DNA from 2 places in the Exiguobacterium sp. FD-YE-25-4 genome. Region 1 is predicted to be linked to the other one. Evidence: a T-box and tRNA genes for the amino acid it is inferred to sense, from the RefSeq annotation. Region 1 holds a T-box; the other holds one or more tRNA genes.
The links. The T-box of region 1 lies ahead of AC13H5_RS04875 (valine--tRNA ligase). A T-box ahead of a tRNA ligase gene usually reads a tRNA of that ligase, here a tRNA-Val.
Positions count from the first base shown of each region.

Region 2: it encodes a tRNA-Val, which carries the amino acid that the T-box ahead of AC13H5_RS04875 (valine--tRNA ligase) is inferred to sense. The anticodon was not compared.

Region 1 is NZ_CM168041.1:942,844-958,874, forward strand. Features, by position in the region: gene hemA (glutamyl-tRNA reductase) at 77-1,420, shown strand; gene hemC (hydroxymethylbilane synthase) at 1,480-2,397, shown strand; gene AC13H5_RS04860 (uroporphyrinogen-III synthase) at 2,369-3,055, shown strand; gene hemB (porphobilinogen synthase) at 3,052-4,032, shown strand; gene hemL (glutamate-1-semialdehyde 2,1-aminomutase) at 4,029-5,333, shown strand; T-box leader at 5,381-5,601, shown strand; gene AC13H5_RS04875 (valine--tRNA ligase) at 5,657-8,308, shown strand; gene AC13H5_RS04880 (hypothetical protein) at 8,403-9,182, shown strand; gene AC13H5_RS04885 (short-chain dehydrogenase) at 9,220-9,567, shown strand; gene AC13H5_RS04890 (hypothetical protein) at 9,598-9,771, opposite strand; gene AC13H5_RS04895 (hypothetical protein) at 9,768-9,968, opposite strand; gene AC13H5_RS04900 (hypothetical protein) at 9,965-10,141, opposite strand; gene AC13H5_RS04905 (protein adenylyltransferase SelO) at 10,229-11,665, opposite strand; gene AC13H5_RS04910 (bifunctional folylpolyglutamate synthase/dihydrofolate synthase) at 11,774-13,018, shown strand; gene AC13H5_RS04915 (hypothetical protein) at 13,063-14,601, shown strand; gene AC13H5_RS04920 (hypothetical protein) at 14,645-16,031, opposite strand, start outside.
Region 2 is NZ_CM168041.1:588,968-604,998, reverse strand. Features, by position in the region: gene AC13H5_RS03100 (alanine/glycine:cation symporter family protein) at 1-750, opposite strand, end outside; gene yidD (membrane protein insertion efficiency factor YidD) at 882-1,151, opposite strand; gene AC13H5_RS03090 (pyrroline-5-carboxylate reductase family protein) at 1,357-2,154, shown strand; gene AC13H5_RS03085 (FeoA family protein) at 2,341-2,577, shown strand; gene feoB (ferrous iron transport protein B) at 2,574-4,550, shown strand; gene AC13H5_RS03075 (FeoB-associated Cys-rich membrane protein) at 4,566-4,763, shown strand; gene AC13H5_RS03070 (DUF554 domain-containing protein) at 4,810-5,514, opposite strand; tRNA gene AC13H5_RS03065 (tRNA-Val) at 5,672-5,744, opposite strand; gene AC13H5_RS03060 (GNAT family N-acetyltransferase) at 5,832-6,389, opposite strand; gene AC13H5_RS03055 (DMT family transporter) at 6,457-6,771, opposite strand; gene AC13H5_RS03050 (DMT family transporter) at 6,768-7,112, opposite strand; gene AC13H5_RS03045 (TetR/AcrR family transcriptional regulator) at 7,109-7,687, opposite strand; gene AC13H5_RS03040 (alpha/beta hydrolase) at 7,813-8,595, shown strand; gene AC13H5_RS03035 (aminopeptidase) at 8,638-9,876, opposite strand; gene AC13H5_RS03030 (YkvA family protein) at 9,990-10,397, shown strand; gene AC13H5_RS03025 (YitT family protein) at 10,485-11,351, shown strand; gene AC13H5_RS03020 (putative bifunctional diguanylate cyclase/phosphodiesterase) at 11,453-14,056, shown strand; gene AC13H5_RS03015 (alpha-amylase) at 14,099-16,031, opposite strand, start outside.

The sequences.
Region 1 (16,031 bases):
ATTGTTATAATGTACGGTAGAGATGTGAAAAAGAAGAGACAACCGTCGGTGGATTTTGGATGAGGGGAAGAGGTACATGCATATTGTCGTCGTTGGACTAAATAACAAGACAGCCCCTGTCGCGATTCGGGAGCAGTTCTCGTTTGGGGAGCAAGAAATCGTGGACGCGATGATTGCACTTCGCGAAGAGAAGAGCATATTTGAATCGGTTATTTTGTCGACTTGTAACCGGACGGAGCTATACGTCGTCACAGACCAGCTCCACACCGGACGTTATTATACAAAACGCTTTTTAGCGAACTGGTTTGATTTAGAGATGGACCAATTCACCCCTTATTTATCGATTCGTGAAGGAGAAGAGGCAATTCGCCACTTGTTCCGCGTCACGTCTGGACTCGATTCGATGATCATTGGGGAAACACAAATTTTAGGACAAGTGAAATCAAGCTTCTTCCGCGCCCAAGAGAACGGGACGACGGGAACGGTGTTCAATAAACTGTTCAAAGAGGCCGTGACGCTCGCCAAACGCGCCCATACCGACACACAAATTGGGGAAATGTCGGTATCGGTCAGCTCGGCAGCGGTCACGCTCGCTCAAGGGATGTACAACCGTCTCGATGACAAACAAGTCGTCGTCGTCGGTGCCGGTGAGACGGGCGAGTTGACGACGCTCAACTTGTTCGAGGCCGGTGCGAAACAGATTGCCGTCTTTAACCGGACCGAGAGCAAAGCAAAAGCGGTCGCCGACAAGTTCCAAGGCCGGGCCCACTCGATCCGTGAGATCGCCTGTGGGTTGCTCGACGCCGATATTTTGATCAGTTCGACCGGCGCCAAAGAAGCGGTCATCGCCTATGACGATGTCGCCGCCGCACAACTGCTTCGCCGAGAACGTCCACTTTTGTTAATCGACATTGCCGTGCCGCGAGATATCGATCCAGCGGTCCGGGCGCTTCCGGGCGTCCATTTGTTCGATGTGGATGACTTGAACGGGATCGTCAACAAAAACTTGGCGGCCCGTCTCGTCGAAGCGGAAAAGATTGAAATCAAAATCGACGAAGCGATTCAAGAGTTCCAAACGTGGCTCGTCACACTCGGTGTCGTCCCGATCATGAACGAGTTGCGCGCCCGCGCCCTCACTGTTCAAGAAGAGACGATGGAAAGCCTCGAGCGTAAGCTTGACCATCTATCGGACCGGGATAAAAAAGTCATCGGCAAACATATGAAGTCGATCATCAACCAGATGCTTCGTGAACCGATCGACTACATCAAAGACGCCGCGGCGCAACCGGATGCGAACACACGCATCAACCAGTTCGTCGAGACGTTCGGCCTGGATGTCGACGTTCCTGACGTCGAGCCGGAAATGGAAGAGACAGAAGCGATGTCAGCGAAAGCACCACTCCGCGCTTTGATGCGCTAATACAAAATCAAAAAAGGCGGCGGATCTCGTCGCCTTTTTCTATGAAGGGGATATGGACTATGCGTAAAATTATCGTCGGCTCACGCCGTTCACAACTTGCGATGACACAGACGAAATGGGTCATCGAGCAATTGAAGAAAGCCGGGGCTCAAAACGAGTTCGAGATCAAGGAAATCGTGACGAAAGGCGACCAAATCGTCGATGTCCAGTTATCGAAAGTCGGCGGCAAAGGGTTGTTCGTCAAAGAGATCCAGCAACAAATGATTGCCGGGGAAATCGATTTCGCCGTCCACAGCATGAAAGACGTGCCGGCCGAGTTGCCGGAAGAGCTCTTTATCAGCTGCATGCCGAAACGCGTCGACGCCCGAGACGTGCTCATCTGCGAGAACGGGTATACGCTCGAGACGCTCCCGGAAGGTGCTGTCATCGGGACGAGCTCACTTCGTCGCGGTGCGCAGATGCTCGCCGCCCGCCCGGACTTCGAGATTCAATGGATTCGCGGCAACATCGATACACGCCTCAAAAAACTTGAGACGGAAAACTTCAATGCCATCTTGCTCGCCAAAGCCGGGCTCGAACGCATGGGTTGGACGGACCGCGTCGACTTCGAAGCGCTTGACGCTGACATGATGGTCCCGGCGGTCGGTCAAGGCGTGCTCGCCATCGAAAGCCGGAAAGACGACGCTGAAGTGACGAATGTTTTGCAACTCCTGCATCACGACGTGACGGCGAAAGCGGCGACGGCGGAGCGGACGTTCCTCAAGGCGATCGAAGGCAGCTGCCACGTACCGGTCGGCGGTTATGCGACGGTCGACGGGGACGACGTGACACTGACGGGCCTCATCGCCTCGGTCGACGGCAAAGAAGTGCTCCGCGTGACGAAGACGTCGTCTGACGCGGTCGCACTCGGGAACGAGGTTGCAGACGATCTTCTTGGACGCGGCGGGCGTGAAATTCTCGCCTCGGTCAATGCGTGACGTCTGGTACACAGGGACAAAACGACTGACCGCTACGCAACGAGCCCGGCTCGCCGCGAGCGGTCTTTCCGTGCATCACGTCCCACTCATCGAGACGAGATTGACGCATCGCGAGATGCCGATTCACCGGTTCGATTGGCTCGTCGTGACGAGCCAGACGGCGGTGCCGGCACTCCGTGACGTCCCACGTGACGTCAAAGTCGCGGCCGTCGGGGAGAAAACGAAACAAGCACTCGAGGCCGAGGGCTTCACCGTCTCACTCATGCCGGAGACGTACACGGGCGAGGCGTTGTTCCATGACCTTGCGACTGTCGTAAAGTCAGACGAGGTCGTCCTGTTCGCCCGGGGCGACTTGGCGAACACGGCGCATATGACGCAACTCGAAAACGTCCACGACTGGGTCGTCTATGAGACGATCGGCCGTGAACTGACAGAGACGGAAGTCGAGGCGCTCGAAGGAATCGAGGCGCTCCTCGTGCTCAGCCCGTCCGCCGTCCGGGCGCTCACGCCGTACCTTGAACACTTCCGCGGGACGTGGTACGCCATCGGTGAAGTGACCGAGCGCGCCGTCCGGGAAGTGTCGACGTTACCGGTCCGAGTGCCTGAGTGTTATACTATGGATGCATTAATACAGTGTATAGGGGAGGATTTTTCATGAACCAGTTTGACCGTCACCGTCGTCTTCGTTCATCGAAGTCGATGCGTGCACTCGTACGTGAAAATCATGTTCGGAAAGAAGATTTGATTTACCCGCTCTTCATCATCGAAGGGACAGACATTAAACGCGAAGTCAGCTCGATGCCTGGCGTCTTCAACTTCTCGCTCGACCGCCTCGAGGACGAGATCAAGGAGATCGTCGACCTCGGCATTCAATCGGTGCTCTTGTTCGGCGTGCCGGAACATAAAGACCCGGAAGGTACGGAAGCGTATCATGACCACGGCATCGTCCAAGAAGCGATCCGTAAAGTGAAAGAGTGGGCGCCACTGCTCACGGTCATTGCGGACACATGCCTATGTGAATACACGTCGACGGGCCACTGCGGCATCGTGAAGAATGGTGACGTCGATAACGACGCGTCGCTACCGCTTCACGTCCAGACGGCGATCACGCAAGCGCAAGCAGGCGCTGACATCATCGCACCGAGCTCGATGATGGACGGCTTCGTCGCCGCGATCCGTGAAGGGCTCGACCAGAACGGGTTCAACCATATCCCAATCATGAGTTACGGCGTCAAGTACGCATCGGCGTACTACGGACCGTTCCGTGACGCAGCGCAATCGGCACCTGGTGAAGGTGACCGCAAAGGCTATCAGATGGACCCGGCCAACCGCCGTGAAGCGTTCCGTGAATCACAATCTGACGTCGAGCAAGGTGCCGACTTCATGATCGTCAAACCGGCGCTCGCGTTCATGGACATCATCCGTGACATGCGCGACTCGCTCGATATGCCGATCGTGGCGTATAACGTGAGCGGAGAGTACGCCATGGTCAAAGCGGCTGCTTTGAACGACTGGGTCGATGAGCAACGCATCGTCATGGAGACGATGGTCGGTTTTAAACGGGCCGGTGCGGACCTCATCGTCACGTATTTCGCAAAAGACGTCTGTCGCTATTTGGAAGGAGACTATTCATGACCTACAAACAAACACGCTCAGAAGCAGCGTTCGAACAAGCACGTCCGCTCATGCCGGGCGGGGTGAACAGCCCGGTCCGTGCCTATAAATCAGTCGGCATGACGCCAATCTTCGCTGAACGCGGTGAAGGCTCACGCGTCTACGACATCGATGGCAACGAATATATCGATTACGTCCTCTCATGGGGACCACTCATCCTCGGCCACCGTGACCCGGTCGTCACGAAGGCGATTCAAGAGCAAGCCGAGAAAGGCTGGACGTTCGGGACACCGACTGAGCTGGAGACGAAAATGGCCGAGCTCGTCATCGAGCGCGTCCCATCGATCGAGATGGTGCGCATGGTCAACTCGGGTACGGAAGCGACGATGGCGGCACTCCGCCTCGCGCGCGGGTACACGGGCAAGACGAAAATCTTGAAGTTCGAAGGCTGCTACCACGGTCACGGCGACTCGCTCCTCATCAAGGCCGGTTCGGGCGTCGCGACGCTCGGTCTCCCGGACTCACCGGGCGTGCCGAAAGACTTGGCGAGCCAGACGCTCACGGTGCCGTACAACGACTTGGATGCCCTTCGCGTCGCGTTCGAGAAGTTCGGTGACGACATCGCTGGGGTCATCGTCGAACCGGCGGCCGGCAACATGGGCTTCGTGCCACCGCAACCTGGATTCCTTGAAGGACTCCGCGAGATCACGGAACAATACGGCGCGCTCCTCATCTTTGACGAGGTCATGACCGGGTTCCGGGTCGGCTACAACTGTGCCCAAGGTTATTTCGGTGTGACGCCGGATTTGACATGTCTCGGGAAAGTCATCGGCGGCGGCCTTCCGGTCGGTGCCTACGGCGGGAAACGCGAGATTATGGAACAAATCGCGCCGCAAGGACCGATTTACCAGGCGGGGACGCTCTCAGGGAACCCGCTCGCGATGATCGCCGGCTACACGACGTTGTCGCAACTCAAGCCTGAGCACTACGCCGAGTTCGAACGCAAAGCGGACCGTCTCGCCGAAGGCTACACGAAAGCGGCCGAGAAGTATAACATCCCGCACGACACGAACCGGGCCGGCTCGATGTTCGGATTCTTCTTCACGAACGAGAAAGTGACGAACTTCGAGAAGGCGAAGACGGCGAACCTTGACTTGTTCCGCGCTTACTATCAGAAGATGGCGGCGCGCGGCGTGTTCTTGCCACCGTCACAGTTCGAAGGATTGTTCCTCTCGACCGTGCACACAGACGAAGATATCGACCAGACGCTCGCAGCGGTCGACGCGACGTTCAAAGAGCTGCAACAAGAGTTTTCACTGTAATCTTGACGGAAACAGCTTCTGTCGCTACAATTGTTTAACAGATACGAACAAAAGCTACGATGAGGAATAGTACGCAATCAACATCCTTTTTCAGAGACGCGGCCACTTGGTGCGAGGCCGCGAAGGATGGTGCGGAAGTCGCCTCGGAGCTGACCTTTTGAACGAAGTAGGAAGGTCCGGTCCATCGACCGTTATTCGATTTTGAGGGCGCCACCTGTTGGCGAACTAAGGTGGTACCGCGGAAGATACGGCTTCTTTCGTCCTTAGCGTTAAGGACGAGAGTAGCCGTTTTTTTGTCCACATTATTAGAGGAGGTTGGGCATATGGCCAACGAGACAAACGAAATCACCATGCCGACGAAGTACGATCCAAGTGCGACGGAAGCGAAATGGTATGACTACTGGTTAGAGAACGACGTATTCAAAGCAGACGAGGACGATTCAAAACAGCCGTACACGATCGTCATCCCGCCACCGAACGTAACGGGGAAACTTCACCTCGGACACGCGTGGGACACGACGCTCCAAGACTTATTGACACGCCTCAAGCGCATGCAAGGCTATGACGTCCTCTGGCTTCCAGGGATGGACCACGCCGGTATCGCGACACAAGCGAAAGTCGAACAGAAGCTCCGTGAGGACGGCATCATGCGTTACGACCTCGGACGCGAGAAGTTCCTCGAGAAGACGTGGGAATGGAAAGACGAGTACGCCGACACAATCCGTGCCCAATGGTCAAAACTTGGTCTCGGTCTCGACTACTCACGTGAGCGTTTCACGCTCGACGAAGGACTCTCGAAAGCGGTCCAGGAAGTGTTCGTCCGTCTCTATGAGAAGGGCTTGATTTACCGCGGCGAATATATCGTCAACTGGGACCCGGCGCAAAAGACGGCCGTCTCGGATATCGAAGTCATCTATCAAGAAGTCGAAGGCGCATTCTACCACATGAAGTACCCGCTCGCTGACGGCTCAGGCCACATCGAGATCGCGACGACACGTCCGGAGACGATGCTCGGCGATACGGCTGTTGCCGTCAACCCGAAAGACGAGCGCTATGCGCACCTCGTCGGCAAGACGATCATGCTTCCGGTCATGAACCGTGAGATCCCGATCGTTGCCGATGACTACGTCGATATGGAGTTCGGTACAGGTTGCGTCAAGATCACACCGGCGCACGACCCGAACGACTTCGAGATCGGGAACCGCCACGAGCTCCCACGCATCCTCGTCATGGATGAAGGCGGCAAGATGAACGAGAACGCCGGCAAGTACGAAGGGCTCGACCGCTTCGAATGCCGCAAGCAACTCGTGAAAGATTTGGAAGCGGACGGCACGCTCGTCAAGATCGAGCCGCACACGCACTCGGTCGGACACTCGGAACGTTCAGGCGCGGTCATCGAGCCGTATCTTTCGAAACAGTGGTTCGTCGACATGGAGCCGCTCGCGAAAGCAGCACTCGAAGCACAAGGACATGACGATACGAAAGTCAACTTCGTCCCAGAGCGGTTCGAAGGCACATACCTCCGTTGGATGGAGAACATCCGCGATTGGTGTATCAGCCGCCAACTCTGGTGGGGCCACCGCATCCCGGCGTGGTACCACAACGAGACAGGAGAAATCTATGTAGGTAAAGAAGCACCGGCTGACAGTGAGAACTGGCACCAAGACGAAGACGTGCTCGACACATGGTTCTCGTCAGCGCTCTGGCCGTTCTCGACGATGGGCTGGCCGGACACGGACTCAGCAGACTTCAAACGTTACTTCCCGACGAGCGCGCTCGTCACGGGTTACGACATCATCTTCTTCTGGGTATCGCGCATGATCTTCCAATCGCTCGAATTCACTGGGAAGCAGCCGTTCAACGACGTGCTCATCCACGGTCTCATCCGCGACTCGGAAGGCCGCAAAATGTCGAAATCGCTCGGAAACGGCGTCGACCCGATGGAAGTCATCGACCAATACGGCGCGGACTCGCTCCGCTGGTTCCTCCTCACAGGATCGACACCAGGGAACGACCTTCGCTTCTATTGGGAGAAGATCGAATCGACATGGAACTTCGCGAACAAGATTTGGAACGCGAGCCGTTTCGCCCTCATGAACATGGACGGCATGAAGTATGAGGATATCGATTTGTCAGGTGAGAAGACGCTCGCCGACAAGTGGATTCTCACACGCTTGAACGACACGATCGACCAAGTGACGCGTCTCGTCGACAAGTATGAGTTCGGCGAAGCCGGTCGTTACTTGTACAACTTCATCTGGGAAGAGTTCTGTAACTGGTACATCGAGATGGCGAAACTCACGCTCTACGGTGAGGACGAGGCGGCGAAAGCGACGACACGTTCAGTGCTCGCCTACACGCTCGACTCAATCATGCGTCTCATGCATCCGTTCATGCCGTTCCTCACAGAGGAAATCTGGCAGCACTTGCCGCACGAAGGCGACTCGATCGTCCGTGCGAGCTACCCGACACGTCGCGACGAGCTCCACTTCGCGGACTCGGTACCAGCGTTCGAAGCGGTCATGAACGTCATCCGTTCGGTCCGTAACATCCGTTCGGAAGTGAACGCCCCGATGTCGAAACCGATTCAGCTCTTCATCGCGACGAGTGACGACACGACACAAGGTTACTTGAGCGAAAACGAAGCGACAATCGGCAAGTTCACGAACGCGACCGAGCTCGAAATCGGACGCGGCTTGGCGGCTCCTAACAAGTCGATGTCGGCCATCATGACGGGTGCGGAACTGTTCATCCCGCTCGCCGACCTCATCAACTTCGAAGAAGAGATCGCCCGTCTTGAGAAAGAAGTGGCGAAGTACGAGAAGGAAGTCGAGCGCGTTCAGAAGAAACTCGGCAACCCAGGCTTCACTGGCAAGGCGCCTGCTCACGTCATCGACGAAGAGAAGGCGAAAGAGAAAGACTACCTCGACAAACGTGACGCAGTCCGTGCGCGTTTGGAAGAGTTGCGTAAGTAAGCATTAAACCTTCTTTGGAGACTTGTTCTCCGAAGAAGGTTTTTTTGTCGTTTGGTGGAATTTAGGAGAGGAGACGATGTAAAGGTGGAGTGACATGAGACGAATCGGAATGATGTTAGGTTTGGCTGTGATGGGATTGAGTGGGTGTGTGGCGGAACGAGCTGAACCGATCGAACCGATGGAATCAAAAATCACGGTTAGCGTGAACAAAGAAGAGATGGATTCATCCGTTTCCGATGTTGAGGAAACGACGGCGAAAGAAGTGTTCGGTTCGATCATCGAGGACGTGCCGAAAGGGACTGTTCGACTACTCGATGCGGTCACGGCCCAATACACGCTTCAATATACGGATGGCACGTCCGAACGACCGTCGAGAGACGGCGTCTTCTATGAAATGGTCATCGATGACCTCGGGCTCATCGCCATCCAGTTACCAAACCGCGACGATGCGTTTGGCGTGTTCAACTATTCGCGGGGCGAGGAATGGGTGTTGCATGGCATCCAAAATATTACGATTCCCGAGACGGCCGTAAAAGTCCGTCACGGGTTGGATCTGTCCGAAGAGGAGCTCTTTGTCGCCCACCTCAAGATGGATCAGCTGGAGCGACCGGTGGAGATGTGGACGTTGTATGATGAGACGCAGCGCATCACGATTTTGTCGACCGATGCGTTCAGCGTGGCCGACGGAGAGTTGATTGAGCGGCGAGACGTTTCAAATGAGCGGTATCGCTTGGATCAACCGGAAGGAAGAGGCTTGTTTTATCTGAATCAAGGCAAGCTCATCGTTTTGACGGGTGATGTGTCAGAAGAAGTGTTGCTCAAACTCTCTGACTCATTACCGGAGGCGTCGACGGTGGATTTTCCGCTGAAGTGAACGTATTTCTAGTTCAAAAAAAGGAGGAGGGAGTGCCATGCCTTACACTCACGAATTTGGTGTATTAGATTCAACAAACCGTCAATCATCATATGATACGTATACGCCGGAACGATTTGACTGTGTCTCGGTGGATGGGGAACTAGTGGATGGTTTTGTCGATGAGCTGAACCAGATGCGCACGTATTCCCACTCCTACGACCGTCCCGGATTCGGATTAGAAGAATGTGGGATCACGCTCATTCCACATGAGTCACTGGCGCTGTTCTATCAAGTCGTCAAAGCGACGATGTACACGAATGAGTCGGTACAACTGAATCGACTCATTGCTAACATCACGCAAGCCCAAGTCGACAAGAAGGACATGATTCATTTTGGGCTTTGAGTTTATAAAGAAGAACAACCCCGAGCATCATCATCGATGTTCGGGGGTTCGTTTGCGTCCAATGTGGATGATGCCAAATAGGGCGATGGCAATCAAGGTGTGAAAGATGAGCGGTTGAGTATGTCCAATGCGGAGTAGATGAATCGCATAGACGACATAAAGGATGCTGCCGAATCCTAGCAAGATGGAATAAAGAACCTTCATACGTCCTCTTCCTCCGGTTCTGTCCAAAACGGAAGGCGACCGGTTGTCACGAAATAAGATGACGTGAGCAGGACACCAATCGCAAGGCCAGTCAATTGCGACTGAATCGGCTGACTTGTCAACGACAGATAAAAACTGTAGACGAGGTATGAAGTTGAACTTACGATGATTGTCATGAGCAAGAGTGTCATTTTCATTTTGTTTCACTCCATTCGAGCTCGTTCAAATGCTTCATGAACTGGACAAACGAGACACCTAGGAAGAAAGCCGGCATCGTCCAGACCCAATTGCTTAGAAACGGACCTTGCCAGAGCTCGAGCGAAATCATGCAGGCAAAGCCTAACGAAATAAGTGAAGCGAGTAGTCGCATTATAAAACCTCCAAACGGACTTTGTCTATTCTACGTGGCGAATAGCCAAAAGGTTCCAAAAAAACCATCCCGCGAAAGCGAGATGGTTCATGTGCCGCAGAAAGTCTGATACGGATACGTCCGCGGCGGTCCGGGTGAGACGTAGCGTCCGTAGTCGGCTTCGTAGTCGTATGGCTTCCGCAATACGTCGAGCAGTGCATGCGTCGGCTTGAAGTCACCGCGTTCGGCTGCCATGAGGGCGGCCTCGACGTGATGGTTGCGCGGGATGACGGCCGGGTTGTGCTGACGCATGAGGCGGATGACGTCCTCATCAGGAAGACCTTGTTCCCCGAGGCGTTTCCGCCAAGCGGCGAGCCACGCCTTACCATCGTCCTGGTTGGCGAAGGCGAGTGCTTCGGTGTCGCCGAGCGTGAGGGCGCGGAACGTGTTCGTGAAGTCGGCCTCGGTTTCCATCATGAGCCGGAGCAGTTCGTCCGTCAGTGCGTCGTCTCCGTCTTTTCGCACGTAGAGTCCGATTTTATGGGCGAGCCCAGTGAAATACGCCTCTTTATACGTTTCCGTGTAGTCGTTCAACAGCTTGTTGGCGATATCGACGGCCTTTTCTTGTGTGTCAGCGAGGAGCGGGAGCAACGTCTCGGCGAGGCGGGCCAAGTTCCATGACCCGATATACGGCTGATTCGCATAGGCGTAGCGTCCCTCGCGGTCGATCGAGCTGAAGACGGTATTCGGGTGATACGTATCCATGAACGCACACGGGCCATAATCGAGCCCTTCACCGCTGATAAACGTATTGTCCGTGTTCATGACGCCGTGGATGAACCCGACGAGCTGCCAATCCGCGATCAGTTTCGCCTGCCGGGTAATGACGCGGCCGAGGAACTGTTCATAGCGGTCCGGTTGTCCTGCAAGGTCAGGGTCGTGGCGCTGAATCGTATAATCGGCGAGAGCGATGACGTCATCAATCGAACCGGCCGCAGCGGCATATTGGAACGTACCGACGCGTAAGTGGCTCGCCGCGACGCGCGTCAAGATGGCACCATGCTTCGGTCCTTGGCGCATGATCGGCTCACCGGTCGTGACGACGGCGAGCGCCCGGTTCGTCGGGATGCCGAGGGCGTGCATCGCCTCACTGATGAGGAATTCACGCACCATCGGGCCGACGGCAGCTCGTCCATCACCGCCACGCGAGTAATCGGTCGGGCCCGAGCCTTTCAATTGAACGTCGACACGCTTTCCGTTCGGGGCGACGTGTTCTCCGAGCACGAGCGCCCGTCCGTCACCGAGCATCGTGAAATGGCCGAATTGATGACCGGCATACGCTTGCGAGAACGACGTGTCGGTCTGGCGATTACCGGCGAAGAGTGCGACGTCTTGAGACGTTTCGGCGTCGAGACCGAGCGTCTTGGCGAGTGCTTCGTTCCACAGGACGAGTTCGGGCTTGTCGACCGGATGGACCGGTCCCCGGTCGTAAAAGATGTCACGGAGATCGAGGTAGGTCGCCTCGAAGTTCCAACTGTTGGTCATAGTAATTCCCCCTTCTTCGCCTCGAGTATAGCACAGCCGATTCCTTGCGTAGCGCTTCGCGAATTTTGGTAAGATAGGAGGGAAGTGTGAAAACAGGAGTGATGGAAGATGGAGACGAGACAAGACGTATTGGAATGGCTGAACGGGCAGCTGCGGTTCGGGATCAAGCCCGGGCTCGAACGTATCGAGTGGATGTTGAACGCACTACAAATCGAGGAGTTGCCGTCGATTCACGTGTCAGGGACGAATGGAAAAGGGTCGACGGTCGCTTTCTTGCGGGCGATGGCGCTCGCGGAGGGGTTGAACGTCGGGACGTTCATCTCACCGTACATCATCCAGTTCGAGGAGCGGATCATGTTGAACGGGGAAGCGATCCGAGAAGACGATCTCGTTCGAATCGCCAATCGGGTCCGTGACTGTGCGAGTGCGTCACCGGAGACGTTGACGGAGTTCGAACTGCTGACGGTCATGGCGTGGCTCTATTTCCATGAACAACAACCTGACCTCGTCATTTGGGAAGTCGGTCTCGGTGGCCGCCTTGATTCGACGAACGTGTTGACGCGACCGCTCGCGACGGTCGTGACGTCAATCGGGCACGACCATCAAGGGATTCTCGGCGACACGCTCGAAGAGATCGCGCTCGAGAAGTTCGGCATCATGAAGCCGGGCGTGCCGATGTTTCATAGTTTGACGGATGAACGGCTGATCGCGTTGCTCAAGCGACAAGGAGAGGCGATGGACGCATCGATTCACGACGTCACTCCACTCGTCACATCAATCGAGGACGGGACCGACACGGTCGTCACATATGATGGATTGGATCCAGTGACGCTCGGATTGACCGGACACCATCAAGCGTATAACGGGGCGTGTGCCGTCGCCGTCGCGCGCCACCTCGGCTGGAAGGCGGAAGCCATTCGAGCGGGGCTCGAGGCGGCACAACACCCGGGTCGCTATGAGCTCATCTCGAGACAGCCCCGCATCGTGCTCGATGGGGCGCATAACCCGGAAGGTATCGCCGCGCTCGTCGAACAAGTGAAGATTGAGCGTGACGTGACCGTCCTCGCGGCCATTCTTGCCGACAAGGACCGGGAAGCGATGATCGCGTCGCTCCAGATGGTGGCAGATGTCTATGAGACGACGTTCGATTTCCCACGTACCCGGACGAAAGAAAGTCTAATTGCCGACGGGGCCCGTTACGTGGACTGGCAGGGGTGGTTGGCCGCATGGCTGGAGACACCGAAATCCGAGACGCTCGTTGTGACCGGGTCGCTCTACTTTATCAGTGAAGTCAGAACCTATTTCCAAAGTTTGAAAAAAACCGCTTGTGAACAGGAAGAAAAAGGGGTATGAATTAACTGAAGAAGTGTGACGACAAACCGACTGGAGGCACAACGATGAAGAGGCAGCTAAGATCCAAGTACGGGTTCCTCATAGTGGTAGGGATGGTCTTATTGTTGTTCGCGTATACGACAACGTGGGCGAAAAACGATGATAAAGACATAAAAACGAAGGAAGACATCACTAACGAAGTGATTCGCGAAATCTCCTCTGAAGCGGTTTTAGTAGGAGACACGGTCACCGTCGAGTATCGTTTATCTTTAAACAATATTATCGATTTTGGAAAAGGTCCCAATATCAATTCGTATAAAACTGTCCAATGGTCGTTAGATTTTAATGAAAAAATTCCTGATGGCTTGAAAGTAGAGAGTATCTCAATCAACAATGAATCAACGGTGTCTCATACTCTGAAGTATAATTCTTCGTCACGAACGCTAGCAGGGAAAGTAAATGTAATCTGTGGCAAAGATAGTTTGCCATCTTGTAACAATCATTTTACCGAAACGTTTTATGAGAAAGTGACCGTGAAATTGATAGCTGAAAAACCTGGTACTTACAAATTCAATAGTGGAGCCATCAACTACTCACTCACAGCCGACCATTCTGGGAACGGTCACGGATCTGTAAAACATAATCGGTCCATCAATTTAACATCTGATCAAATTGGTGACTCGCTTTTATTGGTAGAAGAATTAAACATTCAACTTCCATCTGAGTTGGAATTGTATTTAAATGATACAGGTAACTTAAATGCGGAGTTGTCGACGGCTAAAGCAACGATTCCGCCAAATATCGAACTGGATTGGGAAATCGTTAACACCGATATTGTGAAAAAGACGAGTGCCGCTAACCAAAGCTTGTCCGTTGAAGCGTTGGAAGTCGGGACGACGACGATTCAAGCCGTGTATGTCCACAACAATAATTATGAATCTAAATCCCAACCGATGACGGTAAAAGTCAAATTGCCTAATCTCGCAATCGATTCTACGGATAAAGTGTTATGGGTCTATCAAGATAAGAGTGGCAGCTTAGTGAAACAACAAGCGGTGTTGAATCTTACGCAATTAGTAGAGGACGATAAAGTTGTCAACAACCCATTCGACGCCACGTGGGAAGTGAAGTCAACGGCGCTCAGTCTCGTGTCGAGTCAAAACTCATCGGCCACAGTACAGGCTGAGCATGGAAGCACGGGTAACGTCTCGGTAATTGCTTCACTAGTAAAATATCCGGGACAGACTAATACCTCTTTGATTGAAGTGAAAGAATATCCGCAACGCGTCGCGACACCAAACGTCGTCTTATACATGTCAAACAGTCCTTACGAATACCCGGTCAAGTTCTGGCCAGAGACATCGAACGTCACTGAGTACGGATTGACGGTTTTAGAGGGTACGGATGTACTCAAAGTTAAAGATGGCGTATTGACGCTCTTGAAACCAGGTATTGCTAAAATCGGTTTAGTAACTGAGAATGTTGATCGTTTCTTCCCGAAAGGTGATGGCCCCGAAGTCATCAGCCAGACTTTCTATGTCCGAGTTAAAGAAGGAATTGATCCGAACCCAGGTACGGCTGAACCAGCAATTGATTTCTATTGATGACGCTACAAAAAGAAGCTACTCGCGCGAGTAGCTTCTTTTCTTATTTCTTTAATTGTTGACCGACGAACAGTTGCAACTGGTTCGTGACCGGTAGCGTGTCGATTTGTCGGAAGACGCCTTCGTTGTATTCCATGACGAGCCGGGACTTATCGACTGCAGGAGAAGCATCGACGTTTCCAGGGGCGAAAGAGGCTTGTTTATCTGCTTGTTCCGGCAACGATTTGAATGTTCCACGGAACGTGTTCACTTCAAGCGGTCCTTTGCTATACAGGCCACCTTTCATGTTGACGATTGATCCAACAGAATAGAGACGTGTCGGTTCTGTCGAGGCACTGTACATGAACGCTTGTAGCGTGGAAGATGTGTTCTGGAACTCATTGATTCGGTTCAACAAAATTTTCCCTTTGGACAGGAGAACAAGTGAACTGTCATTCCCCCCGGCGGTAGCCGGCAACAAGTCAGCCCCGTCGATATACGTGTCACCGAGCGTATACACCGTCGTATTGAATGCGACTTTCCCACGAATCGTCAAATCGCCGTTAATGATGAGCGGACGGCTGATCGTAATTGTGTCAATCGCATCGATGGTCACGTCGCCATCCAATAGAAGTGGGGTTGTATTGCTGGCAATCGATCGAGAGATGACAATCGAGATATCGTCCTTACTCACATAGTTATCGATTGTTTCAGTCGCTAACTCTACAATTTGCATACCGGTGATGGCATCTAACTGTCCTTGATCAATCAAGTTGGTTTTCAACAGTTCGGGTTTGGTTGAATTAACGGGTCGGTAATATTGTTTGATGAATGGCTCGTCCGTTCGAGTGATACCTGATTTGAAAAAGATTTCATCACCCGGTTTATCATTATACGTGATGTCCGTTAAAGAACCCATGAACCGATTCACGTATTGGACGACCGAATAATCATAATTGAAATTCGAAAAACTGCTCTCGACCGGCCCAACCTCAGGCTGATGGTCCACACCTGGCGTGACTGAGTTCGTGAAATAGTTCGGCGAGTCACAGCCGTCGCACGTCGCCCCGTTCCCGAGGTCGATGCGACCGTCGAGATAGAAGCGGCTCGAGGCACTATTGTTCAACGTGTTGACTCGATCTTTCAGTTGATACTTCGCATCGCGGTCGAGCGAAAGTTTCGTCCCGGCGAACAAGTTCCCTTCAATCTTCGGCGGACCGTTGACCGTCAACGTGTCATCGGACCCGAGCACGTAATAGAGGAACGACGGTAACGCCGTCACGTATACTTCCTGGCTATACGTGCTCGTCTGCATCGGCTGTTCCGGTTTCGCTTTCGTCGTCCCGGTCGCCGTCAGCGTCAACACCGTCGTGAACGGCGCATTCGCCTGGTCCGCCGTCGAGCGGGTGATGGAGTAACGGATGTCGTTGTCGCCCGATTGCAAATCACCC
Region 2 (16,031 bases), 350 kb from region 1:
GGCGCTTAACGTGCTGCTGAAGATGAGTGAAATCGCATCTGGAATGAGCGTATAGTTCATAATCATAATCAATAATCCACTGCCGAGATAAAAGACGATCATGACCGGTACGAAGTAACTGACGACGCGTCCGATCGATTTGACACCACCTAAGATGACCGCACCCGTGAAGATCATGATCAAGATACCGGATACGTAAAGCGGCACATCAAACGTCGTTTGGAGTGCCATCGCCACCGAATTCGTCTGTACCCCGTTTCCAATCCCGAACGCCGCGAGGGAAGCGAACCCCGCGAAGGCGACGGCGAGCCAGCGCTGTTTCAAGCCGCGCTCCAAGTAATACATTGGTCCCCCAGCCATTTGTCCCCGCTCATCAGTGACCCGATATTTGACCGCGAGCACGGCTTCCGCGTATTTGGTCGCCATTCCGAAGAAACCGGATACCCACATCCAGACGATCGCGCCTGGCCCACCGAGCACGACGGCCGTCGCGACCCCGACGATATTCCCCGTACCGACCGTAGCCGCGAGCGCGGTCATGAGTGCTTGGAAGTGACTGATGTCCCCTTTCGATGACTTGTCCTGATTTTTAGAGAATGCGAGCTTCAATGCGTAAGGCAACTTCGTGATTTGAATTCCCCCGAGACGTACCGTCAAATAAATGCCTGTCCCCACAAGCAAAATCAATAACGGTGGTCCCCACACAAAGTTTGAAATCGTACCGATGAGTTCACTGAACGATTGACCCATGTTGTATTCCCCTTTCCCCGTATGTAATGAGTACATCTCTATTTTTTCAGAATACTTAGAAGATTGTCAAAAGTATTGTGATAAAACAAGTCAGAGAAAGAGGGGCTGTATCTAAAACAGCGAGCCGTCGATTAGACGTCTCGCTGAGATGGGGGTTTTTCACGTTGTAACGGCGCCTTCCAATCGAACTCGTCCGGCACGTAGTCGAGCCCGCCCGAATGGAACGGTTGGCAACGCATGAGCCGGCGCGTCGTCAAATAACCACCTTTGAGTGCACCATGTTTCTCGATCGCCTCGATCCCATAATGCGAACAACTCGGATAAAACCGACACGTCGGTGGTTTCAACGGAGAAATGAAGCGTTGATACCCTTGAATCCCCCGGACTAATACTCGTTTCACGTTTCATCGCCTCCTGATTGATTACTGCCATGATAGCTCGACCGGTCCGACTTGTCATCCGTGACGTCTGCGACAATCCAGTGACAAGACGGTGTCACGTTTTTCCTTTGTTTTACAATTTGAGCACGAGAGGCGCTATTTGACGCATCATTTGTTATGATAGGCAACATGTACACGACCGAATCTATATGAAGAGGTGACGATTATGAATATTTTAATGGTAGGAGCAGGATCGATGAGCGAGTCACTCGTCCGCGGATGGTTAGCCTCAGGTCTGTCTCCTGAACAAATCACGATGACGAACCGGAGTGACCGGACACGTCTTACAGAACTTCACACTGAGCTCGGCGTGCAAATCGTCGACGAAGAGGATGTCAACGCGTATGACATTGTCGTCCTTGCGATGCAACCGGACGGGGTGCTTCCATATGTAAGCTCGAAGACGTGGACCACACCGCTCCTCGTCTCCGTAGCGGCTCATATCGAACCGAGCGAAATTGAAGAGGCGTCAGGTCTCCCTGCCGTCTGCGCGATGCCGAATACGCCAGTGGCTTATCAAAACGGGATGACCGGACTCTGGTTCGGACCCGAGACCGATGATACGGTCCGTGAAACGGCGACGGCGTTGTTTGAGCGTGTTGGTCGTACAGCTGTGACTGATGCGAAGACGATGTCGGCCTTTATGGCCGCCGCCGGTTGTAGCCCCGCTTTCTTTTACGAGATTGTCGGGTCGATGACACCGGTCTTGACGGAAGCAGGATTTGACGAAACGACAGCCCGTCAAATCGTCGCCCAAGCGATGAAAGGATCAGCTGAGCTTCTCCTCCATGAGACACGGCCGACGAACGACTTGATCGCAGATGTGGCCGCGCCGGACGGTCCGACCGATCGGGGTGTCGGTGTCCTTCGCACACGCGACTTGGCTGACGTCATGTCATCCGCACTACGTGAAAGCGCGAAAGAAGACCATGAAGCGATTGACGCACCGATTGAAAGAACGTAACCATTGAATGAAATGCCCGCTAGAAGTCGAACGTTACGTTCTGACGTCTAGCGGGTGTTTTTTCGTTTCCCTTCGTATGCTCGATAAGTCATAAAATCCACATATTATGGGAACTTCCAACGACAAAGGGCATGGTATGCTACTGATTGAGAACAATTATCATTTAATGAATATGGAGAGATCTCAATGCGTTCACTACTTGCCATTCCGTTGCATCAGCCTGTGTTCATATCCGATTTGACGAGAATTGATGATCGTCTGCGCCGTCGCATGATTGCTTTAGGGTTTTATGAGGGCTGTTCCATACGGATCAAACGTCGGGCCATCCTATCCGGACCGCTCACCATCGAACAAATCGAACATCAACAAATGATTGCGATTCGTCGTTGTGACGCCGAACAAATCGAGGTGATTGTCCCATGACCCAACGAATCGCCCTCATCGGGAACCCGAATACCGGAAAAACGTCATTGTTCAATCGATTGACAGGTTCTTTCGCCCACGTCGGAAACTGGTCCGGCGTCACCGTCGAACAGAAAGTCGGACAATTGCATGGAAACATCGGACAGCTAATCGACTTGCCGGGTGTCTATGACTTAGACCCGCTGTCGGCTGACGAAGCGATCGTCTCGCGGTTCCTGTTACAGGAACCGTTCGATGGGCTGTTCAACATCATCGACGCCTCACAATTCGAACGCAATTTACAATTGACGCTCCAGCTGCTCGAAATGGGGCGCCCGCTCCAAATCGGATTGAACATGGTCGATGTCGCCGAAGGAAGAGGCATCACCATCAATTTAGAACGGTTGCGCGAACGGTTGAACGTCGATATTTTCCCCATCACAGCGCGCACCGGAGCCGGTTGTGATGTCCTTTTATCCTCGCTTCAATCGAAACCACGCGACCCGTTCATCCTTGATTACGGGCAAGATACCGAACGTGCGATTCAACAAATTTTGGACGCGACCGGCCGCTCCGACCGTGACCGCTGGGTCGCTGTCCAATACTTGGCTGGAAACCGTGTCATTTCCGAGCTACTTGAGTCTTCAGCACCAACCGTTCTCGCGATTCGAAAGACGTTGGAAATGAAACTCGGTCGCTTCGCTCATGCCCATATCACGGAACGAAGACGCGAGTGGACGAAAGACGTTCGTCAGCACGTCGTCGAGGAACGGAATACCCGGCGCGTCACGCTGACTGATCGCATCGATGCCGTCGTCACACATCCGATCTGGGGCTTACCGATTTTCTTCGCGGTGCTCTATAGCTTGTTCCATATCACGTTCAACTGGGTCGGCGCGCCCTTATCCGATGTATTGGATGGATTGTTGACCGGTCCCGTCACATCGGGAACGAGCTGGTTGTTACAAACGCTCGGGACCTCGTCCTTCATCCAGGCATTGATCATCGAAGGTGTGATCGCCGGTGTCGGTGGCGTCCTCGTCTTCGTACCGCAAATCTTTGTGCTCTTTTTCTTCATCTCATTCTTAGAGGACTCAGGGTATATGGCGCGCGTCGCCATCGTCATGGATCGTTTCATGCAACTCGTTGGACTGAACGGGAAAAGCTTCATCCCGATGATCATCGGCTTCGGCTGCAACGTCCCGGGTATCATGGCCGCCCGAACGATCGAGGAGGAGCGCGAACGGCTGGTGACGATATTCATTTCACCGTTCATGTCTTGCTCTGCACGTCTACCGATTTACGCCGTCTTTGCTGCTAGCTTTTTTGCATCGAATCAAGCGCTCGTCGTCCTGTCGCTCTATATGTTAGGAATCATCTTGGCATTGATCATCGCTAAAATTTTTACGTCCCTCTTGGCCGCAGAAGACCGAAATAGCCTCTTTATCGTCGAACAACCTCCTTACCGGGTCCCTCAGGGGTTGACGCTTTGGCGCAGCACGTGGCAAAAAGCAAAAGGGTTCGTCCGAAAAGCCGGTACGTTCATCTTTGGAGGTTCCGTCTTCATTTGGTTGCTCGCTTATTCCGGCCCAAATGGGTTCGACGTGCCGATGGACGAGAGTTTTCTCGCCATGGTCGGTGGCGTCATCGCGACGTTGTTGGTACCGCTCGGATTTGGGACATGGCAAGCGGGCGCTGCACTCATCACCGGTTTTTTGGCGAAAGAAGTCGTCGTTTCGACGATGGCGATCATCTATGCGGTCAGTGAATCCGATTTGTCGGCTTCATTATTTCCCGTGTTCACTCCGTTGAGCGCGTATAGCTTCATGGCGTTCGTCTTGCTTTATGTGCCGTGCCTGGCGACCGTTGCTGTCATTCGGCGTGAGGTAGGAAGCGCCAAGCTGACATGGGTCGCTAGCCTTTACGGATTAGGCGTGGCGTATGTCGTATCGTTGCTCATCTACCAAATCGGCCGTCTACTCGGATTTTCGTGACAAGGAGGAAATGAGATGTCTTTATTTGATCTATTGATTGGCCTTGGCGTCTTCGGATACGCCGTTTATGCGCTTTATCGATACACACGAAAAGCAAAAGCCGGGAAATGTGCCACTTGTGAGATCAAACCGACGTGCACATCATCCTGTGAGGCCGCCGACTGGGATCAACTCATCACCGAGGCTTTACGTTCCAACTCAAAAAAGTCATGACCTATACAAAAATGGACGGGCGCGTTTTTTGCGCCCGTCCATTTGTTCATTGAAAGATATGTAACACGGTGACGATGACGGCGACCATCAAAATCCCCGGCAATAGATTCGCGACGCGAATCCGAGTGATGCCGACCAAATTTAAACCGATTGCGACGATCATGACGCCGCCGGTCGCTGTCATTTCTAAAATAAAGTCATCCATGAGCGATTCAGGGATAAACTTCATGATTTGGATGGCGAGCAAGGCGATTGCCCCTTGGTATAAGAGAACCGGGACGGCCGAGAACATGACCCCAATCCCTAGCGTCGAGCTAAGGACGAGTGCCGTGAAGCCGTCAATCAATCCTTTTGTATAGAGGACATCATGGTCCCCACGCAATCCACTGTCGAGTGCACCGATGACCGCCATCGCCCCGATGACGAAGATGAGCGTCGCCGTGATGAAGCCTTCGGCGATACTCGACTTGCTCTTGCCGCCGAGTCGGCGTTCTAATTGATAGCCGACCTCGTTCAACTTCTCATCAAGTTTCCACCATTCGCCGAGCGCCGCCCCGATGACGAGACTGCCGATGACGATTAAAAAGTTCTCACTCTTCATCCCCATTTGAATCCCCAGCAAGACGACGGCGAGACCGATGGCTGCGGTGACCGTCTCTTTCATTCGTTCGGGGATGCGGTGAAATAAAAGTCCAAGTAATGTGCCAATCACGATCAACGCCGCGTTGACGATTGTTCCGGTTAAGACCATCGTATAACTCCCCGTTTCTGTATGTATTGAGAGGAATATACCAACTGTGTATGTAGACTGTCAATTGAAAGAAAAACAAAAAAAGCCACTTCTCGCAAGAAGTGGCGTCGCGGAAACCCACGTTCCTATGGGTTTCGCATCGGGTTTGGCACCCAAGTGATTCTGACTGGGCTCGAACCAGCGACCTCTACCCTGTCAAGGTAGCGCTCTCCCAGCTGAGCTACAGAATCAGGTCGTGTCCTCTCTTAAGGACACTATTAATATATCAAGAAACTAATGCCTTGGCAACTGTTTTTTAAAACTTTTTTTACTTTTTTTCAACGCGTCATTTCTTCCCGTTTCATATGGCGGCATAACCGCTCTAAATCACCGGCATATACCGAGACGAGCATGCCTTGATACTCGGTGTCACGGTCCCAATGCAATCCGTTCGCTTTCGCGACTCGTTGCGATGGGACGTTATCCGGATGAATCAAGGAAATGATCTCTTTCTCACCTTCTTCGAACGCATGACGCATAAGGCGAGCCGCTGCCTCGCGTCCGTAGCCCATATGCCAATGCTTCGGCGCCAACCAATATCCGACTTCAAGTTCAATCGTGCCGTCGAGTTCATGGAGCAACGTGCCGGCATGACCGATCGGCTCGTCATTTTCATGCGACATCAATTTGAGCAACCCGGTTTGACGACCCGTCTGATAGCGGGCCAACTGGCGCTCGAACCATTCGATCGTCTGTTCATCCGTATATGGCTTTCCGTCCGGGCTAATGAAACGCATCACGCGCGGATCTTGGAGTAGCGATTTCACGAAATAAAAATCAGCAATCGTGTAAGGTTCGAGTCGTAGACGCTCGGATTGCAGTTTGATATGACTCATCGTCCCCGCCCCTTTCGTTCACAGTCTGAACTATTCAATTCCCGTTTTTATTCGAAGCTAATCCTGATCACGCGACAACTTTCAATCCGATGACGCTTCCGATAATAAGCAATAAGAAGAAGATGCGCCACCGGTCCCGGGATTCGTTCAAGTACAGCATGCCGAGCACGACCCCGCCGGCCGCCCCAATCCCGACCCAAATCGAATACGCCAATCCGAGCGGGAGCGTCTCGAGCGAACGCGACAATAAATAAAAGCTTAAGGCAAACGTTCCGACCGACAAGATCGACCATTTAACAATCTGATAGCCTTTTGATTTACCCATCCAAAAGACGGCCATCATCTCAGCAAGACCCGCACCAATCAAAAATACCCAACTCATGCCGACTCACCTCCCGTCACTTGTTTCAGTCCGACCACACCGATCAGAAGCGTGATGATAAAGACGAGCTTCATCCCGGTGAGCGCCTCGTCGAACAAGAGCGCCCCGACGATGACCGTTCCGACGGCTCCGATGCCGGTAAAGACGGCGTATCCCGTCCCCGCCGGTAAGGTGCGGAACGACATCGCCAACAATCCAAAACTCACAATCAATAATAGAATCGTCATCACGCTCGGACCGAGCACCGTGAACCCGTTCGACAGCTTCATCGTCGTCGCCCAAACGATTTCGAGCAGACCGGCGAGCACGAGCCAAACCCAGGCTAGTTGATCTTGTTTCATGTCCAACCGACTCCTTTCTTGAAAATCGTGAATGCGGCCCGTTGCCGTTTGACGCGATTCGTCTCAAGCGTGAAGAGCGAAAGAAGCGCCCCGTCTAGAAAACAATAGTACGCGTCATACACGTCCTCGAGTGACTGTTCGGGTAAGGCCCCTTGCTCCATCGCCAATCGAAACTGTTCTTTCTCGAACGCTTGCAGTTCCGTCTCGACCGAACCGAGCGTCGTCTCGATGAACGATCGCAACTCGGGCGGTGGGACGAGCAACATCCGCTTCGTCAGCATCCACGTCTCTTCCTCTTCAAAGAAGCGAATCAACGCCTCGACGATCGCCTCGATCCGCTCGAGCGGCGCAGCGTCAACGGAAGCGTCCCGTGCCTCCTGCCAGATGTGTGCATAACGGTTCCCCATGTCCTCGACGACTTGCTTGAACAGTTGTTCTTTCCCTTCGATATGGGCGTATAGCGACGCCTTTTTGATGCCGACATCCTCAGCGAGCGAGGCGAGCGACAAGCCTTCATATCCTTCAAGCGCAAACCGGCGCCGCGCCGCCAGTTCGATTCGTTGTTTCGTATTCATCACAGATCGTCCCCTTTCTCTCTCACCACCTTACCTAACGAACGGTAGGTAGTCAAATGTGCGGATTGCATTCCCCGGTTCCACCCGGCAAAATGGAGACAGTGAATGGGAAAGGAGCGCTTTATATGCTTGAGCAATTCAGCTTTACGTTACCGACCGAGACGACACACGGACGGAAACGAATCGTCCGTGTCTATCGTCCCGACTTTGTTTCGGCTGACGAGCAGATCCCGGTCCTCTATATGCACGACGGTCAAAACGTGTTCGACGGCAAGACCGCCACAATCGGCGAAGGTTGGTCGATCGACCGCCACATCGAGGACTTACAATTGCCGCTCATGGTCGTCGCCATCGCGAGTGCCCCAGACTGGCTCGACCGCTACGATGAGTATTCGTTTTATGAGGATGAGATGCTATACCGGCGGATTGGACCGGAACTCGCCAAGACACGGCCCACGCTCGGGGGTAAAGGGCGTGCTTACGCCGACTGGCTCATGCAAGAGTTGAAGCCGTGGATTGATGAACGCTACGCGACCGACCCGGACGACGTCGGCGTGATGGGCAGCTCGATGGGCGGGGTCATCTCGCTCTATATGATGACGGCCTATCCGTCCATCCGGCGCGTCGGCTCGCTCTCGACGGCCGCTTGGGCTAATCTCGACTCCCTCATTCGGGAAGTGAAGCAGGCCGATGTGACGGCGCGTCTCTATATGGACATCGGGACGAACGAGACGAGCGGACCGATCACGCCCGAGGATTACCTTTATACGAATGCGAAACTCGTCGAGACGGTCGCGCGAACAGGGGTCGCCTTTCGCTATGAGGTCGAGCCCGGTGCCGTCCATAACGAGATCGCGTGGCGGCGTCGGTTACCGAACGCCCTCGCCTTTCTCTATGAATTGACATGAAAAAAGAGACGAATTCCACGAAGGGATTCGTCTCTTGCTTGATTAAATGACCCAGTTGCCGTCACGCATGATGGCTTCGCGTGAACCGTCTTCGAGTTCGCCGTCGATGTTCATCTCGGCCGAGCCGATCATGAAGTCGACGTGTGTCATCGAGTCGTTCGCACCGTTCTCGGCGAGCTCTTCGGCTGACATTTGCGGTCCGCCTTCGAGACATGTCGAGTACGCGCGTCCGAGCGCCAAGTGGCACGATGCGTTTTCGTCGAACAACGTGTTATAGAAAAGGAGACCCGAGTTCGAGATGGGTGAGTCGTCCGGCACGAGCGCGACTTCTCCGATACGACGCGCCCCTTCATCGAGGTTCAACAACTCATCGAGTGCCTGTTGTCCTTGTTTCGCTTCCGCCTTCACGACTTTCCCGCCTTCGAACCAGAGCGTGAACCCATCGATCAAGTTGCCGCTATAGCTGAGCGGTTTCGTGCTCGACACGTGACCTTCGACCGAATCTTTATCGGCGAGCGTGAACACTTCTTCGGTCGGCATGTTGGCGATGAAATCGACACCGTCGATGTTCGGACCGCCGCCGCCAAGGAAGACGTGCTTCTTCGGCAAGCCGATCGTCAGCTCCGTGCCCGGTGCTTTGTAATGGAGCTTCGTGTACTTCTTGTTCGTGAGTAACGTCGCGCGTTCACGGAGCGATGCGTCATGCGTATCCCACGCCGCGACCACATCCGGTTGGTCCATGCGTGTCGCTTCGAAAATCGCTTTCCAAAGGGCTGGTACGGCGTCTTCACGGTCTGGGAAGACTTTCTTCGCCCATGCTTCCGAAGCGCCAGCAACGATTGACCAGCTGACATTGTCGCTCATGACATATTTGCGCCATTTCGCGAGCGCCACGCCGGCAGCACGGTTCGAGTCCGCGATGCGTGACGACTCGACGCCGTTCAGTGCGTCCGGGTCGTCGCTGACGATCGATAGGAATGCCGTCTTCTCTTCGGCCAATTGCTCAAAGCGGGCCTTGAGCCATTCCGGGTATTCTTTGAAGGCATCCGCTGGGGCGTTGAAGTAACGGACTTTCGTCGTCTCTTCGTCGCTCCAGTTGACATACACTTGTTTCGCGCCAGCCGCGTAAGCTGCTTTCACGATTTGACGGACGAGCGGTGCTTGGCTAATATCAGCTCGGACTTCGAGCTGTTGGCCCGGCTGAATGTTGACGCCTTTTTTGACGGCAAGCTCAGCGTAGCGGGCAAATTCTGCCTCAGTCGGCATGGTTACAGTAGACATATGTACAGTTCCTCCTTTTTCACTTATTTCTATTTTCTTAAATTTTCGGAAAAGTTGCAACCAAATCGCAAAAACGGGCATATTAGTAGATGAAGACAGAAGGAGGAATATACATGTCAGATTGGAAAACAACGTACACACACTTTTTAACGAGCGCGACCGAGGACTATACCGACAATGAAACATTAGGTGACCTTTTGGTCCAAGGCGAACTCGCTCTCGCTAAAGTGACGGTCGACGTCGCTTCAAACGAGATTAGCAATATCGAGCGCGAAGAAGAACTGACGCTCTACTTCCAAATGAAACAGTTACTCAACATGTTGCGTGCCGTCTATAATCACCAGTTCGAGATGCAGCCGGACAAACAACATGCCCTCGTTGCGGCCGTCTTATACTTCGTATCCCCATTCGATGCGATTCCGGACGACGCCCCACTCGGCTTATTCGATGACGCTCAAGTCATCGATTACGTGCATGAACAGCTCGCAAGCGATATCGACCGCTTCCACAACGAATTGTAATCGTTCGGCGCTTGAAATTCCTCCACCATCGGAGTACGCTTGAGTGAGTTTATTTCAAAGGGGGCGTATGGCGCCTAGCCATCATCTATGTACGCAAAATCAAGAAAACGAATCGCCGTCGAGACGACTTTGTTCATCATCGCCGGAACGATTCTACAATCGATCTTTGTCGGCTTATTGCTCAAACCAAACGAGATCGGGTCCGGGGGCATCGTCGGGATCACCTTGATCATCAACGAGCTGTTCGGTACACCGATCGGATTCACGCAACTCGTGTTGAATATCCCGCTCTTTATCGTCGGGATTAAATATCTGGGGAAACGGTTCATTCTCATGACCGGGCTCGTCGTCGTCTTATCATCTATCTTGATCGATACGTTGCCCGTGCTCATCCCGCCGACCCCGCTCGACGACCCGCTCGTCGCCTCGGTGTTCAGCGGAATCGTCTCCGGTCTCGGACTTGCCTTGCTGTTATTCGCAGGTGCCTCGACCGGTGGCCTAGATATTCTCGGGAAAGTCATTTACACGAACAACCGCAATTTATCGCTCCCTAAGATCTTTTTGACGCAAGACATCATCGTCTATATTCTCGTGTTCATCACGTTCGATATTAAAGCGGTCATGTACGCGCTCGTGCTCAGTTTCGTCCGGTCGCGAACGCTGTTGACGATTCACCGATTCTTCTCGGCACAAAAGCAGTGCTTCATCATCTGTAAGAAAGCCGATGAAATCAACCTCGTCATCAAGCAAAACTTGAAGCGTGGTGTCACAATCATGGACGCAACCGGTGGTTATTCGAACGACTCGAAGAAAATGTTGTACGTCGTCGTGCAAAACAATGAAATTCCAAAACTACGTCAAATCGTCTCCGATATCGACTCGGAAGCGTTCGTCACCGTCTCGGAAATCGATTCGGTCGTCGGTAACTTCAAAGAGCATTCGTATACCTTGTAATCGACAGCAGCTTGCTGTCGATTTTTTTGGTGTAACAAATCCATAAACAATCCGATAATAATGATGAGCCTCTTAGACATATACAGAAGGAGGTGCATGAGTTGATCAACCACTCGTTGCGCCAAACAGTCCCCGCTTTGCTCGTCGGGACCTTTTTTCTCGGCCTTTTATTGATCCTGTTCACCCCTTATGACTTGAGGGAGACGAGTTTGTTCGTCTATTTCACGGCGGTCACGCTCATCGCGACTGCCTTCAGCATCACCGCCGTCCTTCGGAATCGCGGCATGCGTCGCTACATCCATTTACTGATTAGCGCCGGAAACGTTTGTTTCATCGCCTATTTAGTCGGGCATCACTTCGTCATGTCAACTGGAATTGAGCTTATGCCGTTCATCCAAAACTTCTTTTATTTAATCATGTCGTTGATCGTGATCACCCAGTCGATTGAGATTCGGACATTGAAACTGCGAACGTTTGATATCTTCGCCTTGCTCAGTTTTCTGTTGATCGGCGCCATGCATCTGTTCATTTATTCGAGCGAGAACGGGAGCTATGCCGCCAACTTGAATGGGTTTGAAGAACAGATGGTGTTGATCAGTCTGTACATGATGCTCGGCTTTCTCTACTTGAATCGAATCACTTCGGCAGGTCAGAGCTTCCGCGTATTGTTATTGGTCGGCGTTCTTGGCTTCACGACCGCTTCGATTTTGAACCAATTGCTCATCTTCAACGGCATCGGCCACGAGTTAATTCATTTGCTTCAAGTGACGAGTATTTTCATCATTTCCATCAGTTACGTGTTTGATGAATCGACCGAGGACGCGCTCGTCCATGACTCCGTGTTCGATTACGTCGTCTATAGCACAATCGTCATGCTGTTCATGCTCGCCTCCGATCGGCTGCTCGGTACATCCGTGCTCGATTCGATGACCGCGAATGCCGTCTTGTTGCTACTCATTCGTCAGTTCGTCGTCGCCAAGCAAAATGCCTTGATCAGCCACCGCTTACATACCGTCAACACTGACCTTGAAGTCGCAGTGACGACGAAAGCACATGAGCTTGAAATTCGGGAGCAACAGTATCGGTCCCTGTTCGCCTATCATGCCGAACCGATTTTCTTGTTCGACCTTCACGGTGAAGTGTTGTCCGTAAACGAGGCCGGCAGCTCGGTGCTCGGTCATGACACAGAGACACTCATCGGTTCCAACATATTAGATATCATCGAACAAAAAGACCGGTCCGCCTATGCGACCGTATTGCATGATTTGAAGAACGGTCGCCCGCGTACGCTCGACGTCGATGTCGTCACCGAGGACGGGGCGAAGCGAGTTTGGCAGCTGATGAACATCCCGATGATTATCGACGGGGAAGTCGAAGGCATTTATGCCATCGTCAAAGACATCACCCAAATGATCGTGCAACAAGAACAAATCTACTATCAAGCAAATCATGACAGTTTGACGGGACTACATAACCGTTACGCGTTGCAAGAACAAATCGAACGGCTCATCGCCGAAGGACGACGATTCTCGCTCATGTTCTCCGACCTGGACGGCTTCAAAGAGATCAACGACCAGTTCGGCCATCATATGGGCGATGAATTGCTGCAACACATCGGCAAACGACTAAGAGGTGCCTTATTGCCGAACGAGTACGCGGGACGGCTCGGCGGTGACGAGTTCATCGTCGTCGCCGAACATGATGATGATGAGATGTTAGTCGAACGGTTGCGACGCTTCGTCTATCGCCCGCCTTACTTTATGGGCGGAACGCTCGTCGAGATCCATGCGTCGATTGGCATCGTCCGCTATCCCGACCACGGATCGACGCTCAAGCACTTGCTCTCAAACGCAGACCTCGCGATGTACAAGGCAAAGGACAAGGGACGTAATGAGACCGTCCTGTTCGCGCCAGAGCTGCGTGCGGATAAAGAAGAACGCAAGCTGTTGATGGAAGGGCTCGACACCGCCCTTGAAAAAGGCGAGATCTCGCTTTACCTTCAGCCTCAAGTCGACGCCTCGACGAAAGCCATCATCGGGGCCGAGGCGCTCATGCGCTGGCAACGCGATGGGGTCTTCATCCCGCCGAGCCAATTCATCCCGATCGCCGAGGAGACGGGCCACATCCACGATCTCGGTCGCTGGATGATCCATGAGACATTCCAATTGATGTACGCCTTCGAGCAAGGAGACATCAATTTGCCGAAATTGTCGGTCAACCTCTCCGTCCGTCAATTGTTCGATGAACATTTAATCGAGTATTTGACGACTTTGTTTGAGCGGTTTCCAATCGAACCGAGCCGACTCAACTTCGAATTGACCGAGACCGTCGCCGCCCACCATTCCGACCGGGTGTTGACACGGATCCTCGAACTCAAGGCGCTCGGCATCAAACTGTCGATCGATGACTTCGGGACCGGCTACAGCTCGCTCGCCTACCTCGTCCGCTATCCAATCGATGAGCTGAAAATCCCGCGCGAGTTCACGATGCAACTCGAAGAGAACCGGGAGTATCAAACCGTCACCGCGACGATCGTCGCCATGGCCCGACAACTTGGGATGGCGCTCGTCGCCGAAGGGGTCGAGACAGAATATCAAGAGAATTTCTTACGAAAAATCGGCTGTGATTCGATGCAAGGGTATCGCTATGCGAAGCCGATGCCGCTCGATGAGTTTGTCATCTACTACATGAAGCAGACGATGTGACAAAAAATGCCCCGAACCGGTAAACCGATTCGGGGCATTTGCTTATTTCATCTCATAAATTTTGACTTCGCCCGGCTTCAAATCGACCCACAGGTCCCAATTCTCATCGAACGAGTGCTCGGCATACGGCCATGACGTCGGTGAGTAGACCATCTCGGCGAAACGGCTTGCGTTCCAGTTACGGCGGCGCACCCCGTCGAGCGGGACTTTCCCCTGCAGCGGATGATGCATGCTCGTGTTGGCAACGACAAGGAGCGTCTCGTTCGTATCCGGACGCAGCCAAGCGAGGCCGATGAACGGCGCATCCATGTGCGTCATCGCGAGCGGTTCGAAATGACTCGGGTTGACGAGGACATCCAACCAACGACGACGCACTTCGGCAACTTGATGCATGAGTTCGATCATCTCTTCTCGTTCCGGGTGATCCCAATGGAACTGATACGCGTCGAAGAAGGCGAGCTTACCAAAGTACGGATCGGTCGGGAAGAGTTGGTACGCCTCTTCCGGTCGACAGTCGAGCCCGGTGTTCATCGGTTGCGTCTCATACAGTTCGAGCCCCGAGTTCGTCATCGGAACCCCGTTCGGCACGAAGCCGTTCAACACAGTGAGCAAGCGACTCGCTTGCCGTCCCCCGTCCCGTGTCGCCACGCGGCGCGTGTCCGCTGTTTCTCCGGCCGCGAACACCGGCAACGGTAAGAAGCGTGAGTCATAAATGAACTGGTGTGTCTCATGCGTATCGAATCGAGGTTCTTTATAGAACCCGTAGCCGATAATCATGTTATAGCCCGCCTCTTTCGCTGCCCACGCTCCGATTTCGATCAATTCTTCAGCGATGAAGCTGAAGTTGGCGTCGAGTGCGCGTGGCTGTTGAAGGATCCGTTGTGCCAAATCGACCGGCAAGGCGTGACCCATATCGATGCGGGCCCCATCGATTCCAAATTCGCGCTGGTAGTGTGGGATGATATCGGCGAGCATCGCCCATAGCGGCTCATTGATTTGATCGCCCCGGAATTGATTCGACTTGATCGAATCGAACAGAATGTACGGAGCCAAGTTCGCCTCGCTGACGTAAGGCGCTGCCGCTGTCGGATGATCGAGGAACAGACGGAAGTATGTGACGTCCGACCATGGCGGTTGCGGGTCATTGATACAATCCGAAAAAGCTGGAGCGGTCGTCAAACCGAACTCACGCTCGATGACCGCGAGCAAGTTCTCTTCCGGGTGCTCGAGCAAGTACGTCTTCACCGTCTCCCACTTGTCCGCGTCAACGAGGTTCGGCGCCATCGAGAAACGACGCAAATGCGCCCATACGTCTTCCGACCCGTAAATCATTGGCAAGAAAGCGTGCTCTGGTTTTACGTTCTCTCCGATACCGGGCACGTGCGGCGGGTGATAGTAGTCGAGTTCCGTCACCGGGATCCAATAAAACCATTCCGGATTTTCTAGAATGAGACGGTTGTCACGGGCGCATGTGCGCGGGATGACATCGATGACGACCCGAATCCCGACCATATGGCACGCCTCGACGAACGCGGCGAACTCTTCTTCGACCGTCAACCCGTCTCCCGTCAACGTCTCTTTCAGTTCTTCATCGATTCCAAAGAAGTCTTGCACGGCATAAGGAGAACCAAATTCGCCTTTTTTATTTTTGTGGCTATGTTGCGAGATCGGCAATAGGAACAACGTGTCGATTCCCATATAAAGCAAGTGCGGGATTAGCGCGAGCGTTTTGACGAACGTTCCCGTGTCCTTCATCCCGACCGAGTTTTCCATCTCGACATAACCTGAACCGTCATGATCCCATGACGTCGAGGTCCGGACTTGCATCGAATAGACGGAGGCACGCTTAATCCAATCGCCGCCCGTTTGAAGATATCCATCCGCTTGGGCGACCGACTGATGATAATCCCGTCCGTCGACCGCATGCGGGAGAATCGCTTTTTCAATCGTCTCGATTAAAAAATCGTAAGGATTG